DNA from 2 places in the Uliginosibacterium sp. TH139 genome. Region 2 is predicted to be linked to the other one. Evidence: riboswitches for the same ligand, from Rfam matches in the RefSeq annotation. Region 2 holds a riboswitch; the other holds the start of a gene.
What was found. Region 2 has a riboswitch for S-adenosylhomocysteine ahead of ahcY (adenosylhomocysteinase). Riboswitches for the same ligand answer to the same signal wherever they lie in the genome.
Positions count from the first base shown of each region.

Region 1: another riboswitch for S-adenosylhomocysteine. It lies ahead of metH (methionine synthase); the one in region 2 lies ahead of ahcY (adenosylhomocysteinase).

Region 1 is NZ_PKRR01000003.1:497,872-506,765, reverse strand. Features, by position in the region: gene C0V76_RS09380 (murein transglycosylase A) at 1-478, shown strand, start outside; gene C0V76_RS09375 (hypothetical protein) at 683-1,279, shown strand; gene C0V76_RS09370 (ABC transporter ATP-binding protein) at 1,261-1,986, opposite strand; gene C0V76_RS09365 (ABC transporter ATP-binding protein) at 1,976-2,749, opposite strand; gene C0V76_RS09360 (ABC transporter ATP-binding protein) at 2,746-3,846, opposite strand; gene C0V76_RS09355 (branched-chain amino acid ABC transporter permease) at 3,871-4,872, opposite strand; gene C0V76_RS09350 (branched-chain amino acid ABC transporter substrate-binding protein) at 5,029-6,141, opposite strand; gene bamE (outer membrane protein assembly factor BamE) at 6,371-6,883, shown strand; S-adenosyl-L-homocysteine riboswitch at 6,891-6,996, shown strand; gene metH (methionine synthase) at 7,088-8,894, shown strand, end outside.
Region 2 is NZ_PKRR01000006.1:72,653-81,546, reverse strand. Features, by position in the region: gene C0V76_RS14350 (type III pantothenate kinase) at 1-25, shown strand, start outside; gene C0V76_RS14345 (SPOR domain-containing protein) at 48-764, shown strand; gene coaE (dephospho-CoA kinase) at 742-1,389, shown strand; gene zapD (cell division protein ZapD) at 1,450-2,205, shown strand; tRNA gene C0V76_RS14330 (tRNA-Lys) at 2,316-2,391, opposite strand; tRNA gene C0V76_RS14325 (tRNA-Lys) at 2,418-2,493, opposite strand; gene metF (methylenetetrahydrofolate reductase [NAD(P)H]) at 2,563-3,399, opposite strand; gene C0V76_RS14315 (TlyA family RNA methyltransferase) at 3,409-4,248, opposite strand; gene ahcY (adenosylhomocysteinase) at 4,293-5,705, opposite strand; S-adenosyl-L-homocysteine riboswitch at 5,774-5,878, opposite strand; gene C0V76_RS14305 (EAL domain-containing protein) at 5,948-8,176, opposite strand; gene C0V76_RS14300 (phospholipase D family protein) at 8,352-8,894, opposite strand, start outside.

The DNA.
Region 1 (8,894 bases), on a different contig from region 2:
CCAGAACGGCCACCCCTACAAGTCCATTGGCCGCTGGCTGATCGACCGTGGCGAGCTGACCCTGGCACAGGCCAGCGCACAGGGCATCCAGAAGTGGGCGCGCGAGAATCCGCAGCGCCTCTCCGAGCTGCTCAACGCCAATCCGAGTTATGTGTTCTTCCGCGAAGAGGCGGCCAATGGTGAAGGCCCCAAAGGTTCGTTGGGCGTGCCGCTGACAGGCGGACGCGCGATCGCGGTGGATACGCGCACGGTGCCGTTGGGGGCGCCAGTCTTCCTGAGCTTTTCGATGCCCGATGGCAAGCCGATGCGGCGCCTGATGATGGCGCAGGATACCGGCGGTGCGATCCGTGGCCGGGTGCGGGCGGATTTCTTCTGGGGCTTCGGTGCGGAAGCCGGCGCGCAGGCCGGCAAGATGCGTCAGCAGGGCAAGATGTGGCTGCTGTGGCCCAAGGGGGCCGCCCTGCCGGTGGCGCCATGAGACGCAGGTCGGACCAAACCTGACACGGCGCGGCTGGCGCGACCGGCAGGAAACATCGCTTCCGGCTTAAACCCGTCGGGGCAGGGGGCGCCGGGATATCCGTGAAGAGGCGCTTGAGCGCTGGCTTTGCACGCGGTGCCTGCCTTGCAGGTGGCACTGGCCGTCCGAGGCAGATCATGGCGCCGGGGGCAAAGCGCGGCTTGAATGGCAGCAGGAAGCTCCTCGCTGACCATCATGATCGAACTGCTGCCCCGGATCCTGACTGTGAGTTTGTTGTGCCTGGCCCTGTGGCTGGGCTGGCGGGCGTATTGCCAGTCGCCGCTGCGCCTGCGCCAGATCCGGCCCTATCGTCAGTCACGTGGCGCGCTGGTGGTGCTGACGGCGCGCGAGGGCCATCTGGCGCAGAGCATCGCGCAGGTCGAGGCGCATATCGAGGCGGCGATGGCGCTGGGTTTGCCGGTGATTACCGTACAGCAGACCGAGAGCCTGATCATGAGTGTGGTGAGTAGCCTGCTCGGCCGGCATCCGCACGGCGAGGCCAATGCCGAGGGGCATCTGCTGATGTTCACGGTGAGCAGTGAAGATGCTTTCGACAATGCGGCTTTCGAAGCCCTGCTGGTCGCCCTGCAGGTTTCCGAGCTCTACACCCTCAGTGCCAATCCGGCTTTCCCGCCCGAACCTACGGTGTGCAGCGCACGGGCACGTGGCTATGAGACGCGTACCTTGCGCCCGGCCGCTGCGTTGCAGCCCGCGCGCGCCGAGGCACGCGGGCTGGGTGGCTATCAGGCTTCGCCGAGGTAGGCGCTGCGCACAGCGGGATCGTTCAGCAGCTCGCTGCCCGAGCCGGCCAGGGTGATGCGGCCGCCATCCATCACATAGCCGCGGCTGGCAAATTCCAGCGCGAGGTTGGCGTTCTGCTCCACCAGCAGGATACTCATGCCTTCCTTCACCACGGTCTGGATCACTTCGAAGATCTTTTCGACCACCAGCGGGGCGAGGCCCATCGAGGGCTCATCCAGCAGCAGCAGCTTGGGGCGCGAAAGCAAGGCGCGGCCGATCGCCACCATCTGCTGTTCGCCACCCGAGAGCGTGCCGGCGACCTGGGCCAGCCGTTCCTTCACGCGCGGCAGCATGCTGTAGACGCGCTCGAGATCCTGCTCGATGGCTTCCTTGTCGTCGCGTGTGTAGGCGCCCATGCGCAGGTTTTCTTCCACCGTCAGGCGGGTGAAGATGCCGCGGCCTTCCGGCACCAGGGCGAGGCCCTGGCGCAGGCGCAGGTGGGCCGGCAGCTTGCTGATGTCCTGCCCGGCGAAGCGGATCTCGCCGCTCTTGATCGGCAGGGTGCCGGAGATGGCATTCAGGGTGGTGGTCTTGCCGGCGCCGTTGGCACCGATCAGGCACACCAGCTCGCCGGTGCTGACGTGAAAGTCGATGCCCTTCACGGCCTGGATCTGGCCGTAGGCGATCTGCACGTCCTTGAGTTCGAGGATGGTGTTGTCAGTGGGCATGGCTGCTTCCCAGATAGGCTTCGATCACTTCCGGATTCTTCTGCACTTCGGCCGGTACGTCTTCGGCGATCTTCTTGCCAAAGTTCAGCACCGCGACGCGGTCGCACAGGCCCATCACCAGCTTCACATCGTGTTCGATCAGTAGCACGGTGACGCCGTCCTGGCGGATCGTGGAGATGAGGTCGCGGAGTTGCGACGTTTCGGTGGCATTCATGCCGGCGGCCGGCTCGTCCAGCGCCAGCAGCTGCGGCTCGGTGGCGAGTGCACGGGCGATCTCCAGGCGGCGTTGATCGCCGTAGGAGAGGTTGCGCGAGAGTGTGGTGGCGTGGCGCTCGATGCCCACGTAACGCAGCATCTCGAAGGCACGCTCGGTGATCAGGCGCTCTTCTTCGCGCATGTGGCGGTTCTGGGTGAGAATGCCCCACAGGCTCGAATCCGAGCGCAGGTGGTGGCCGGCCATCACGTTTTCCAGGGCGGTCATTTCGCGGAACAGACGGATGTTCTGGAAGGTGCGGGCGATGCCGCGCGCCACTACTTCATGCGGCTTGCCGGTGGGCAGCTCGCTGCCGGCGAAGATGAACTCGCCGCCATTAGGCGTGTAGGCACCGGTGAGCACGTTGAAGAAGGTGGTCTTGCCGGCGCCATTGGGGCCAATCAGGCCGTACACCTCACCCTTGCGGATGGTCAGCGAGACATCCGACAGCGCGGTGAGGCCACCGAAACGCTTGCCGATGTTCTGGGCTTCAAGAAGGGTGATGCTCATTCAGTGATCCTCCCGGCGCCGGCGAGTTCTGGTCGTGAGTAGCGGGCATGGGCAGGCAGCAGGCCGGCCGGGCGCAGCAACATCATGAAAATCATGGCCAGCGAGAGCAGCAGCATGCGCAGCACTTCCGGATCCAGGATCACATGGCCGAACAGCGCTTGCTGCACCGGCAGGGCCACGCTGCGCAGCAGCTCGGGCAGCAGCGAGAGGGCGATGGCGCCGAGGATCACACCGCCGAGGTTGCCCATGCCGCCGAACACGACCATGGTCAGGATCGCGATGGACTCCATCAGCGAGAAGGATTCCGGCGAGACGAAGCCCTGGAAGCTGCCGAACAGGCCGCCGGCCACGCCCCCGAAGGTGGCGCCCATCGAGAAGGCCAGCAGCTTCATGTTGCGTACATTGATGCCGATGGCCTTGGCAGCCAGTTCGTCGTCACGAATCGCAGCCCAGGCACGGCCCACGCGCGACAGTTGCAGGCGCCGGATCACGATCACCGAGCCCACCACGCAGAGCAGGAACACGTAATAGAACAGCACCAGCGAGTTGATCTTGAAGTCATCCGTGATCTGGATGTGGCGCGAGATGTCCCAGCCGAACAGGCTCAGGGAATCGAGCATGTTCACGCCCTGCGGCCCGTTGGTGATGTTGATCGGGTGGTTCAGGTTGTTCATGAAGATGCGCACGATCTCGCCGAAGCCCAGCGTGACGATGGCGAGATAGTCGCCCCGTAGCCGCAGTACCGGCGCACCGAGGATCAGGCCAGCGAGGGCCGCGAAACCGGCTCCGGCCGGCAGCACGATCCAGAACGGCAGGTGCAGGCCAAAGTGCGGCGAGGCCAGGAAGGCCCAGGTGTAGGCGCCCACGGCGTAGAAGGCGATGTAGCCCAGATCGAGCAGACCAGCAAAGCCCACCACCAGGTTCAGGCCCAGCGCCAGCATCACGTAGAGCAGGGCGAAGTCGAGGATGCGCACCCAGGTATTGCCCGCCGACAAGGCGATCATGGGGGCAATCAGCATCAGCGCCAGCACCACGCCGCGTGCAGCACGCGGGTTGCGGCTGCCGAGCCAGGGAACTGCTTCAGCAAGTTCGTACATAAGAAGGTTCCGTAAAGAATGGGGTCAGGCGCGATCGGATACGCGCTCACCGAGCAGGCCGGTGGGGCGGAAGATCAGCACGATGCCGAGAATCACGAAGGCGAAGATGTCCTGATAGTTCGAGGACAGCAGCTCGAAGCTGCCACCATTGGCGCAGGTCTCGATCAGCGAGGCGCTTTGCGCCCAGCTTGGCAAGTTGCACAGATCGGTAGCCGAGCCGAGGTAGCCGGCACCGATGGATTCCACCAGGCCCAGCACCACACCGCCGACCATCGCGCCGCCGAGGTTGCCAATGCCACCCAGCACCGCAGCGGTGAAGGCCTTCAGCCCCGGCGTGAAGCCCATCGCGTAATGCGCCACACCGTAGTTGGACGAGAACATCACGCCGGCTACGGCTGCCAGGGCTGAACCGATGATGAAGGTGGTGGCGATGATCTTGTTGGTATCCACGCCCATCAGGCTGGCCACGCGGTGATTCTCTGCGGTGGCACGCATGGCGCGGCCGAGCCGGGTCTTGTTCACCAGCAGGATGAGGCCGGTCATCAGCAGAGCAGAGCTGACCAGGATGATGATCTGCACCGGGGTGATGAACACGCCTTCCACCGGCTGTAGCGGAGTGGTTGTGATCAGCTGCGGGAAGCTGTGGTAGTTGCGCCCCCAGATGATCATTGCCAGCGTCTGCAGCAGGAAGGACACGCCGATCGCGGTGATCAGCGGCGCCAGGCGCGGTGCGTTGCGCAGACGCCGGTAGGCGGTGCGTTCGATGATGTAGCCGAGTGCCATGCACACCGCCATCGCCACCGTGAGGGCGATCAGCAGGGTGGGAACAGCCCCAAGCAGGGGAAAGGCTTTTTGCAGGAAGAGTACAACCTGCAGGGCAACCAGGGCTCCGACCATGAGCACGTCACCGTGCGCGAAATTGATCAGGCCGAGGATGCCGTAGACCATGGTGTAGCCGAGGGCGACGAGCGCATACACGCTACCTACCACGAGGCCATTGACGATTTGCTGGAGCAGGGTTTCCATGATCCGGGCGTAAGTCGAAAGTTATAGACAAGGCATGGGATTTGCCGTACGGCTGCGCATTGTCCGGAGTTCGAACAATGTGTCAATGCGCTGCGACAAGAGTTTGCGCCTAAGAAAACGGGGCGCCGCCGGCGCCCCGTTCGTGTGTGGTCAGGCTTACTTCAGCGCGACCCAGTTGCCAGCCTTGTACTGGTACATGGTGATGGCGCCGAACTTGGTGTCACCCTTCTCATCGAAGGCCACTTCGCCGGTCACACCCTTGAACTGCACCTTCTTGAGGGCAGCCAGGTACTTGGAAGGCTCGGCCGAGTTGGCGGCCTTCATGCCTTCGATGAGTGCAGCGGCAGCATCGTAGGAATACGGTGCGTAGATCTGCACGTCGGCACCGAAGCGCTTCTTGAAGCGATCCTTGAAGGTCTTGTCGGCGATCTGATCCAGCGGCAGGCCAGCCTGGGTGCAGAAGGCTGCTTCAGACATGGCGTCACCGGCCAGCTTGATGAACTCGGGCGTGCAGCCGCCGTCGCCGGTGACGAATTTGGCCGGGATGCCCAGTGCCTTGACTTGCTTGAGCATCGGGCCGCCCTGGGCATCCATGCCGGTGTAGACGATCACGTCCGGCTTCTGGGCCTTGATCTTGGTGAGAATGGCCATGAAGTCAGTGGCCTGGTTGTTGGTGAATTCACGCGAAGTCACTTTGCCGCCAGCCGCTTTCACGCCCTTTTCCACTTCGTCGGCGAGGCCCTGGCCGTAGGCGGTGCGGTCGTCGATGATGGCCACGGTCTTGCCGAGCTTGCTGGCCGCGTACTTGCCGATCACGCTGCCTTGCTGGGCATCGTTGGCCATGGTGCGGAAGATGTTCGCGAAGCCTTGTTGGGTCAGCGTCACATTGGTCGCCGAGGGCGAAATCATCGGGATTCCGGACTGGTTGTAAATGCGCGAAGCGGGGATTGTGGTGCCCGAATTCAGGTGGCCGACCACACCCTTAACGCCAGCATCCACCAGGCGCTGGGCCACGATGTTGCCGGTCTTCGGATCGGCGGCGTCATCTTCACCGACCAACTCGAACTTCACCTTCTTGCCGCCGATCGTGATGCCCTTGGTGTTGTACTCCTCGACCGCGAGGCGGGCGCCATTTTCGTTGTCCTTGCCAAGGTGGGCGATGTTGCCGGTGAGCGGGCCGACGTGGCCGATCTTCACGACGACTTCCTGAGCCTGTGCAAGGCCACTGGTGGTGCCAAGTACTGCAAGTGCAATCAAGGTCTTCTTCATTTCGAACATTCTCCAGAGTGGATGATGAGTTCAGGGGCCGCTGGCTTGTCTCCGACCGGGGCGGTATGTCCCGGAGGCATGTTACACAAATAAGCGAGCGGGCAAGCCCACACGGGGCCAGACTGCTCCGTATGCAAGAAGCGCACCCACGCCGCAGGGGAATACGAGAATTGGCGCTGACTGGCGTGCCAACTAGGCTGCTTGGGTAGCCCTGCGGGATAAGCCGTCGATGTTCAAATCCACCCTTCTGCTGTTGCTTGCCAGCCTGCTGGCTGCCTGTATTGGCAGCTCCAGTGTGGAACCGGGCAAGACGACCTTGCCGCAACTGCTTGAGCAGCTCGGACAGCCCAGCATGGTGTGGTCTGAGCGGGATGGCAGCCTGCAGATGGAGTTCGCCCGGGTGACGCAGGGCGGGGGCAATTTCATGGCCCGTTTGGCTCCCAGCGGGGTGCTCTTGAGCCTGCAGCAGGTGCTGACCGAAGCCAGCGTGGATGCCCTGCGACAGGGCATGAGCCGCGACGAGGTGCGACGCCAGATGGGGCGGCCGGCGCGCACCGAACATGTTGCCGGAGGGGAGGTCTGGCACTGGCCGCTGGATGTGCGGCGCCCCGCAAACTGGCAGGTCGATGCCCACTTTGGTGCAGAGGGTATTCTTCAGGAGGTAAGGCGCAGCCGGATTCGCCTCGAGCGGCCTGCTCCTGAAGCCCGGCTGGCTGGTCAGCCCGAGCGTTCGCCCTTATAATTCAGTCCTTTCCGAGGAGCGCTGCGAGACTGCCGGGTTTTTTCCCGCAATCCCAGGCTCGGAACCTGCCGCCTCTCTTTGGCGCAGGCCAGATTCAACGGCGCTCACCGCTTCGTGCAGAACTCGTGCGGATTGCCGGTGAGCCAGAACTCCCCCGCCCATCCCCGGCTTGCCCGAAGCGTTGAACGCTTTGGAGAGTGACTCATGCAAGCCGACCGCAGCCAAGAACTCAACGCCCTGCTCCGTGAACGTATCCTGATTCTGGATGGCGGCATGGGCACCGAGATCCAGCAATACAAGCTCTCCGAAGCCGATTACCGGGGAAGCCGCTTTGCTGCGCACAACAAGGATCTGAAGGGCAATAACGATCTGCTGGTGCTCACCCGTCCGGACGTGGTCGGCGCGATCCACCGCGAGTATCTGGAGGCGGGTGCGGACATCATCGAAACCTGCACCTTCAACGGCACGCGCGTGTCGCAAGCCGAATACGGCCTGCAGGACTTCGCGTATGAGATCAACGTGGCTGGCGCGCGTCTGGTGCGTGAGCTGTGCGACGAATTCACCGCAAGGACACCTAACAAGCCGCGCTACTGCGCTGGCGTGATCGGCCCGACCTCGCGCACCCTTTCGATCTCGCCGGATGTGAACGACCCCGGCTACCGTAACGTCAGCTTCGACGAGCTGGTCGACGACTACTACGACTCGGCCAAGGCTCTGATGGAAGGCGGCGCCGATCTGCTGCTGATCGAAACGGTGTTCGACACCGCCAATGCCAAGGCTGCCATCTTCGCCGTGCTCAAGCTCTTCGATGATCTGGGCCGCAAGTTGCCGGTCATGATCTCGGGCACCATCACCGATGCCTCGGGCCGCACGCTCTCGGGCCAGACCGCCACCGCCTTCTGGAACTCGCTCAAGCACGTCAAGCCGATCTCCTTCGGTCTCAACTGTGCGCTCGGCGCCAAGGAGTTGCGCCAGTACGTGGCCGAGCTTTCCGGCATCTGCGATACCTTCGTCTCCGCCCACCCCAACGCCGGCCTGCCGAATCCGCTGGCCCCCACCGGTTACGACGAAACGCCTGAGCAGCTGGCGGCCGATATCAAGGATTGGGCAGAGTCCGGCTTCCTCAATATCGTCGGCGGTTGCTGCGGCACCCGGCCTTCACATATCAAGGCCGTGAGTGAGGCGGTGGCGCAGATCCGCCCGCGCGCCATTCCCGAGCTCGAAGTGAGGCAGGCCCTGTCGGGTCTGGAGCCTTTCTTCATCGGCAAGGACAGCCTGTTCGTGAACGTCGGCGAGCGCAACAACGTCACCGGCTCGCGCGCTTTTGCCAAGATGATCATCGAAGGCCGCTTCGACGATGCACTGGCCGTGGCTCGCCAGCAGGTGGAAAACGGCGCCCAGGTCATCGACATCAACATGGACGAAGCCATGCTGGACTCGAAGGCCGCGATGGAGCGCTTCCTCAAGCTCATCGCCTCCGAGCCGGACATCTCGCGCGTGCCGATCATGATCGACTCCTCCAAGTGGGAGATCATCGAAGCCGGCCTCAAGTGCATCCAGGGCAAGGGCATCGTTAACTCGATCTCCATGAAGGAGGGCGAGGAAGCCTTCCTGCATCACGCCCGCCTGTGCATGAAATACGGCGCGGCCGCCGTGGTGATGGCCTTCGACGAGCAGGGCCAGGCCGACACCTATGCGCGCAAGACTGAGATCTGCAAGCGCGCCTACGATCTCTTGATGACGATCGGCTTCCCGCCGGAAGACATCATTTTTGATGCCAACATCTTCGCCATTGCCACCGGCATCGAAGAGCACAACAACTACGCGGTCGACTTCATCGAAGCTGTGCGCTGGATTCACACGAATCTGCCTTATGCCAAGACCAGCGGCGGTGTTTCCAACGTGAGCTTCAGCTTCCGTGGCAACGACCCGGTGCGCGAAGCCATTCACACCGTATTCCTCTACCACGCCATCAAGGCGGGCCTCACCATGGGCATCGTTAACGCCGGTC
Region 2 (8,894 bases):
TGACGACAAGGCTTGGAGAGCGTAACGCCTCGCAGGATAATCCCACCATGCAGATCCTCCGCACCTTCTTCTACCTGCTGCTCGCCATCAATATCGTGCTGACCCTGTTCAGCGGCCTCGGCTTGGCAGGCGTCCAGGCGCCCTGGCAAACCGGCGGTGAAGCCGAGCGCCTGAAGCGCCAACTCTCTGCCGACAAGATCATTCTGCTCAACACCGGCCCCGCAGCCTCGCTTGCTTCCGCTTCGCCGCAGTCCGTGCCGGTAAGCCCCCCCGCTCCGGCGGCCGTCACCAGCAATCCGGATGCAGCAGCATGCGTGGCATTAAAGCACCTCGGGGCAGACGACGTTGCCCAGATCACGACCATCGCCAGCCCGCTCGGTGAAGCCGTCAAACTCAAGGCCAGCGGCGTGCAGCCAAGCTCTTACTGGGTCAATATCCCGCCTGGTGGCGGCAAGGATGGCGCCGCCAGGCGCGGAGAAATCCTGGCCAAGGCAGGCATTACTGATTACATCATCGTGCGTGAAGCCGGCCCCAACCAGTTCGCCATCTCGCTGGGCCTTTTCCGCAGTGAAGAGGCCGCGAAACGCCTGATCGAACAGCTGCAGAAGAAGAATGTGAAAACCGCGCGCATCACCGTGCGCGACAACACCAACTTTGCGGCTAGGGTTGAAGTGCGCGGCAGCGCCGGCAAGGTTCTGCCGCTGGTGGAGGACCTCATGTCCCGCCTCAAGGAAGCCCAGCGTGAAGATTGCCAGCCAGGCTGAGCAAGCACACGCCTGCGTCATCGGACTCACTGGCGGCATTGCCTGTGGCAAAAGCACTGTAGCGGAGCTTTTCACGGCTCACGGCGCCGGGCTCGTCGACACAGACCGGATTGCCCACCAACTCACAGCGCCCCGCGGGGCCGCCATGCCCGCTATCGTCGCCAGCTTCGGTGCGGACATGCAGCGCCCGGATGGCGGACTGGACCGCGCCGCGATGCGAGCCCTGGTGTTTGCCGAACCATCCCGCCGCACCGAGCTCGAAGCCATTCTGCACCCCCTTATCCGCAGCGCCGGCCTCGCGCAGCTGAAATCCTGCGCCGCCCCTTACGTGTTGCTGGCAGTCCCGCTTCTGGTAGAAACCGGCCACTATCTGCCGCTATGCCGGCGTGTGCTGCTCGTCGACTGTGCGGAAGATATACAGCTTCAGCGCGTCATGGCACGCAGCGGCCTGGCGGAAGCAGAGGCGCGCCGGATCATCGCAAGCCAGGCCACGCGTGCTGCACGTCTTGCCGTCGCGGATGACGTTCTCGACAACTCGGGCTCACCTGCCGCGCTTCCCGCACAGGTTGCCAAGCTGCATGCACACTATCTGCAGCTGGCAGCTCAGCCCAATCAGAATCCTTGATGATATGATGCGGGCACTCCAACGCCTGCAAAGCACACATCTTCCCGGTAGCGGCCAGCGGTGATCACCTACGAATACCCTCTCGGCGAACGCATCCGCACTCTGCTGCGGCTGGAAGACCTCTTCGACAAGGTCCTGCACTTCTCCCTTGCCGACGGCCCTTACGAACACCACACAGCCCTTCTGGCGCTATTCGAGATTCTCGACGTTGCCGGTCGTGCCGATCTGAAAGTTGATCTGGTTCAAGAGCTTGAGCGTCAGCGTCAGATCCTGCTCGCCTTCCGCGACAATCCGCAGATTTCCGAAGAAGCTCTGTCCGGCGCGCTCTATGAGATCGAGCAGGCCAGCAGTGCGCTGCTGTCCATGGCAGGCCGCATCGGTCAGTATCTGCGAGAGTCAGAGTGGCTGATGGCAATTCGCTCGCGCACGGCCATCCCGGGAGGCGCTTGTGAATTCGATCTGCCCTCCTACCACTTCTGGCTCAATCGGGATTTCCAACTGCGCAGGCACGATCTGACAACTTGGCTCAATCCCATGCTGCCGATTCGCGATGGCCTCACCATCGTGCTACGCCTGCTGCGTGAAAGCGGGCGCTCCGAAAGCCAGCTCGCCAAGCGCGGCAGCTACCAGATCATGATGACCGGCCGCAGTGCCCAACTGGTTCGCGTACGTCTTGCGCGTGAAATCAGCGCCGTCCCAGAGATCAGCGCCAACAAATATGCGTTCAACATCCGCTTCGTAGCCCCGGATGTCATCTCCCGTCCACGCCAGTCCGAAGCCGACATTCCTTTCGAGCTGACCTTCTGCAGTCTCTGAGCAAGGCCAAAGCAACGCGTATAAAAAAGCCCGATATTGATCGGGCTTTTTTTACTGACATATCCATAATGTAAAAAACCCAGTCCGAAGACTGGGCTTTTTACATATTTTGGTAGGGGCAGTAGGATTCGAACCTACGACCAATTGATTAAGAGTCAACTGCTCTACCAACTGAGCTATACCCCCAAAATCTGTTTCGCTTCTTCTACGAGTGGTAGGCCGTGCGGGATTCGAACCTGCGACCAACGGATTAAAAGTCCGCTGCTCTACCAACTGAGCTAACGACCCGCCGAAAGCGAAGAATCAAAATTATAGAAAGCTATTCTGATCCTGTCAAACACTTTTTACGCCAAAGTTTCAGGCGAGACCCAGGCGCTGACATAGCTCTCGGGTCAGTCCTGTCTGATTCAGCGTATAGAAGTGCAGGCTTGGTGCCCCACCCGCAATCAGGCGCTCGCACAGACCGGTGACCACATCCAGGCCGAAGGCACGCACGCTTTCAGCATCATCACCAAAACCTTCAAACTTGCGGCGCATCCACTGCGGGATTTCTGCACCACAGCTCTCGGAGAAACGAGCGAGCTTGCTGAAGCTGGCGATCGGCATGATGCCCGGTACGATTGGAATACGGACCCCCGCCTCTCGCGCCGCATCGCAGAAGGTGAAATAGGCATCTGCATTGTAGAAATACTGGGTGATCGATGAATCGGCGCCAGCATTAACCTTATTCACGAAAGCCTTGAGGTCAGCCTCGTAGCTGCGGGCCTGGGGGTGAATTTCGGGATAGGACGCAACTTCCAGAAAGAACTCTTCACCAGATTCCTTGCGGATGAATTCGACCAGTTCGTTGGCGTAACGGAACTCGCCCGGGTCGGCCATACCGGAAGGCAGATCTCCACGCAGCGCAACGATGCGTTTCACGCCCATTTCCCGGAATTCAGCGAGGTGATCGCGGATGCTGGCCTGGGTGGAGCCGATGCAGGAAAGATGTGGGGCGGCGTCGATGCCGGCAGCACGGATCTCGCGCACAACTTCAAGGGTACGGTCACGCGTGGAGCCACCTGCACCGTAGGTCACGGAAATGAACTCCGGGCCCAACGCCGCCAGTTCGGTGCGCACGCCACGCAGCTTTTCCACACCCTCCGCCGTTGCCGGCGGGAAGAATTCGAGACTGAATTCAAGTTTCTTGCTCATGTTCTTTCCTCAGGTCTGCGCTTTGCGAGCGAAGACGAAAAATTCGCGATTGCCATCGCCGCCTGTGATCGGGCTATCGCACCAGATCAGCACGTCCAATTCAGCGACCTGACAGGCCGAGCGGATGCGCGCTTCGACCGCCGGATACAACGAAGGGTCGCGCACGATGCCCCCTTTGCCAAGGGCTTGAGGCCCCAGTTCGAACTGAGGCTTGACCAGCGCCAGCACGCGCCCATTTTCCGCCATCAGAGACGGCCATTGCGGCAGCAGGAGCGTCAGCGAAATGAAGCTCGCATCACAAACGATCAGATCAAAACCCGCTTTCGGCATGCGCTCGCCTAATTGGGCTGCGTGCAGATCACGGGCATTCAGGCCCTCGATCGTGCTGCAGCGAGGCTCACCATGCAAGCGCGGGTGAAGCTGGTCATGGCCGACCTCGATGCCCAGCACACTGGCCGCACCAGCCTGCAACAAGCAATCCGTAAAGCCGCCGGTGCTCTGACCGAGATCCAGGCAATGCAAGCCAGTCACATCCAGCCCGACGCTGCTCAGCGCGCCAGCCAACTTGAGGCCGCCTCGCGACACATAGCGATCCGCCTCGTCGGGTTCAATCAGGATTTCAGCCGTGCTCGGAATTGACTCGGATGCCTTGCGTACTATCTTCACGCCCCCCAGATCCTGCCAGCTCACCCGGCCGGCCCCGATCATGCGCTGCGCAGTCGTGCGAGACTCTGCCAGACCACGCTCGACCAGCAACTGGTCGGCGCGTGGTGCGATGCGCTCCGGCATTGCCGATTCAGCAAGCGGAGTAGTCTTGAGTCGCGAATGGCGGCCGTGAAAGGAGTCCATGGGGCAGGCCCGCACCGGCTTGCGCCGGCGCGGTTCAAGGTCGCTCAGTAACGGTAGTGATCAGCCTTGTACGGACCTTCAACCGGCACGCCAATGTAGGCAGCCTGATCGGGGCGCAGCACGGAGAGCTGGGCGTTGAGCGTCTTCAGTTGCAGGCGCGCGACCTTCTCATCCAGATGCTTGGGCAGGGTGTACACGCCCACTGGATATTCGGCGGTACGCGTGAACAGTTCGATCTGCGCGATGGTCTGGTTGGCGAAGCTTGATGACATCACGTAGCTCGGGTGGCCCGTGCCACAGCCCAGGTTCACCAAACGGCCCTTAGCCAGCAGGATGATGCGCTTGCCGTCCGGGAAGATGACGTGATCGACTTGCGGCTTGATCTCTTCCCACTGGTACTTCTCCAGCGAAGCGACATCGATTTCGTTGTCGAAGTGTCCGATGTTGCAGACGATGGCGTTGTTCTTCATCGCAGCCATGTTGTCATGGGTGATGACGTGGAAGTTGCCGGTGGTGGTCACGAAGATATCGGCCTTGTCGGCGGCATATTCCATGGTCACCACGCGATAGCCTTCCATGGCGGCCTGCAGGGCGCAGATCGGGTCGATTTCGGTGACCCACACCTGGGCCGACAGCGCACGCATGGCCTGGGCGCAGCCCTTGCCCACGTCGCCGTAGCCAACGATCACGGCAACCTTGCCGGCAATCATCACATCGGTGGCGCGCTTGATGCCATCCACCAGCGACTCGCGGCAGCCGTAGAGGTTGTCGAACTTGCTCTTGGTGACCGAGTCATTGACGTTGATCGCCGGGAACTTCAGTTCGCCACGCGCATGCATCTGGTACAGGCGGTGCACGCCGGTGGTGGTTTCTTCGGTCACGCCTTTGATGGCCGCCAGGCGCACGGAATACCAGCTCGGATCAATCGCCAGCTTGGCCTTGATCGCGGCAAACAGGATGGTTTCTTCTTCGGAACCCGGCTTGCTGATGACCGACAGATCCTTCTCGGCGCGAGCGCCCAGATGCAACAGCAGAGTCGCGTCGCCGCCGTCATCCAGAATCATGTTGGAGTAGCCGCCATCGGCCCACTCGAAGATGCGATGGGTGTAATCCCAGTAGTCGACCAGCGTTTCGCCCTTGACGGCGAAGACCGGGATGTTCGCGGCGGCAATTGCGGCGGCGGCGTGATCCTGGGTCGAGAAGATGTTGCACGAGGCCCAGCGCACTTCGGCGCCGAGCGCAGTCAGCGTCTCGATCAGCACGGCGGTCTGGATGGTCATGTGCAGCGAGCCGGTGATGCGCGCGCCCTTGAGCGGCTGGGCCTTCGCGAATTCTTCGCGAATAGCCATCAGGCCCGGCATTTCGGTTTCGGCAATGAGGATCTCCTTGCGGCCCCAGTCGGCCAGCTTGAGATCGGCAATCACGTAATCATTGAATTGAGCCACGATGTTCTCCATGAACAGGTGGCCGAGCGGGAGGGGAGCTTACAGAGGGGCTCACCGTCTTCCCGTGCCCGGCACGGTTGAACAGGTGAGCGCAGTTGAATCCTGCCGAGCTTGGCGCTGGCGAAACTCCGAGCCTGGGATCGTGGGTAGAAGCACCCAACGCTCTCGCAGCGCTCCTCGGAGAGTCCGGATTATAGGCAGGAAGTTTGGCCGGCGCCAGAAAGCCATGGCGCGGCCACATTCTCTGACAATACTCAGGCGCGTGACTTCAACCAGCGATAGAGCTCTGCCACCGGCATCGGCCGGCCATACAGATAACCTTGCGCCTCACGGCAGCCCAGGCGCCCAAGGATCTGGGCTTGTGCCTCGGTTTCCACGCCTTCCGCAATGACCTCCTTGCCCAGACGCTGGCCGAGCTGGATCACCACGCCGGCAATACTCGCATCCGCCTCTTCCTCGCTGAGATCGTGAACGAACGCCTTGTCGATCTTCAGGCGATTGAATGCCAGCTGCTTGAGCTGCGCGAGACAGGAATAACCGGTACCGAAATCATCCACAGCCAGTTGCACCCCCATCGTACGCAAGGCTTCCAGTGCCTCTCGCACATAGGCGGAATCCTCCATCGCAATCGATTCGGTGATTTCGAGTTCCAGATAATGCGCATCCATACCGCTGGCACCGACGATCTGGCGCAATTCACTGAGAAATGACGGATTGCGGAACTGGACCGCCGACACATTGACCGCCATGCGCACACCGGTATGCCCTTCGGCGTGCAGACGGGCCAGCAAAGAGCAGGCTTCACGCAGCACGAAAAAGCCCAGCTCGCGAATCAGGCCGGACTGCTCAGCCACCGGGATGAAGCGATCCGGCGGAATCACGCTGCCATCCTCTGTACGCCAACGCATCAGGGCTTCCAGACCGATCAGGCGCTGATCTTCCAGTGACACCTGAGGCTGGAACACCACATATAGCCCGTCGCCCTGCAGCGCATGGCGCAAACCATTGAGCAGGCGCACCCGCTCATGGGTCTGCGAGGTGAGTGCCGGGTCATACCAGGCGAGTTGGCCACGCTGATAGGTCTTGGCATAACGCAGGGCCTGGAAAGCGGCTTCCAGCATTTCCCCCCCCCCTTGCGCCTCTACGTCTCCCAGGCGGGTAAAACCGACCGTAACAGAGACCATGCTTTCCTCGCCCCCCACAGTGAACGGCTCCGCAAACAGGGGCAGCACGAATTCCGGTGTAATGCGGCGCTCAGCCCCCAGCACGGCAAAGATGTCCGCCGAGATGCGCGCCACCATGACTTCGGGCGTAGCGGAGGCCCGCAGGCGCGCCGTAATGCCGCGCAGCAGTTCATCGCCGAAAGCGTGGCCGAGGGTTTCGTTGATCTCGCCGAAGGCATCGATATCGATCAGGGCCAGCGAGAGGCCAGACGTCTGGCCTGCGACCAGGCAGCGCCCCAGCTCCTCGCCGAGCGCGCGCCGGTTCGGCAATCCGGAGAGGCGGTCGTGATAAGCGTCGTGCTGCAGTTGGTGCAGCAGGCTGCGGTTGTCCAGGCAGGAAGCAAAATGCCCGGCAAAGACATCGATCACTCCGGGGTCAACCGATTCCGGGTCCGGCACTTGAAGATCCAGGTAGAGGCACAACACTGCGCCAGGGTGGCTCCGGATGCACAAGGCTGCACCCCGCGCACCCCAGGCAACGCCATGCCCGCTCAAACTTTGCAGGCAGCAGGCCAAGGCTTCAGCCGCCTCACTGGCATTCAGGGAGCGCCCGGCACGGCCGGCATGCTGCCCCTCGGCCACCAGCAAGGGCAGCAGGCCCAGGCTGTCGGGGCGGGTAGCCGTCAGTGCAAAACCAGACAAGCCGGTATCGAGCAATTGGGCAAAATGGGCCAGCACGCCACGCGCAAAGGCCGCCTCATCCACCTGCATCATCAGCTCGTCACCGGCTTCAATAATGCGCCGCAGTTGCTCGCGCCCCTGGGCAATAGCACGAATCTGGCGATAGGTACGAATGGCCGAGGACAGGCAGGTATACACATGGCCGCGCGTCAGCTGGGCCTTAGTCCGGTAATCGTTGATGTCGTATTCGCGGATCGCGGTGATTTCTGGCGCGAAGCCCGGCTGGCCTGTGTGCAAGATGATGCGGGTGTCGTTCAGCCCCAGCTCGTTGCGGATCACGCGCACAAGTTCAAGGCCGGCCTGCTCATGCTCCATCACCACGTCAAGCATGATCACTGCCACATCACGCTCACGCTCGAGTATTTCACGTGCTTCGCGGGCGGTATAGGCGTGCAGCCACTCGATGCGCCCTTCGAGCACCGGCAGGTTATTCATGGCGAAAGCAAGGGACTGATGGACGCCCTCGTCGTCGTCCACAATCAGGCAGCGCCAGCTTTTCAGGCGCTTGGGTACTTCCCCGGCAGTCTCATCCTCAGCGAACAGGAGTGGTCCTTCCAGTCCTGCCTGGTTTTCTTGCACGCAAGCACTCCTCCAGCGGCAGCTGGCCGCCCTTCAGGATGGGTCTACGACTAATGGCGTAAATTCTGAAGCCGCAAGCCGACATGCGCAATCGGCATCAGCCCCAACCAAACGCCATGAAGTATATAGCCACCCATTAACACTTTAGTAGCAAGGGGGTTCGTCATCACAAGCATCACAACAGTGACTCAATCGGTAGCAGCCCCAGCAGCCAGACGCTGAAGCGGCGCAGTGAGCTCGCCTGTGGCTCACGCGTGTGACGCACCTCACCTGCCGGAGTCCGCTCCACCCATACGATCCCTTTCCCGTCTGCCGCCAGCTCGAGCCGCCAGGCCACGGCGTCCAGTTCATCCTCCAGTCCACTTGAGAGCTCCTCGGCCATCGCCGGGCTCTCGCACAGCAGGCCGATCTCGGTATTGAGTTTCACCGAGCGCGGATCCAGATTCAGCGAACCGATGAACACCGAGCTCCGATCAAAAACGAAGGTCTTGGCGTGCAGCGAAGCGCGTGAAGAACCTAGATACATGTGGGTATGCTTGCGCTCACCGTCCGGGTCCGACTCCGGACGCATTTCGTACAGGTGCACGCCGGCAGCCAGCAGTTCCTTGCGATAGCGCTCATAACCGGCGTGCACCGCAGCCACATCGCTGGCCGCCAGCGAATTGGTCAGTACGGTCACCCGTATGCCACGCGCAGTGAGGCCTCGAAACCACTCCAG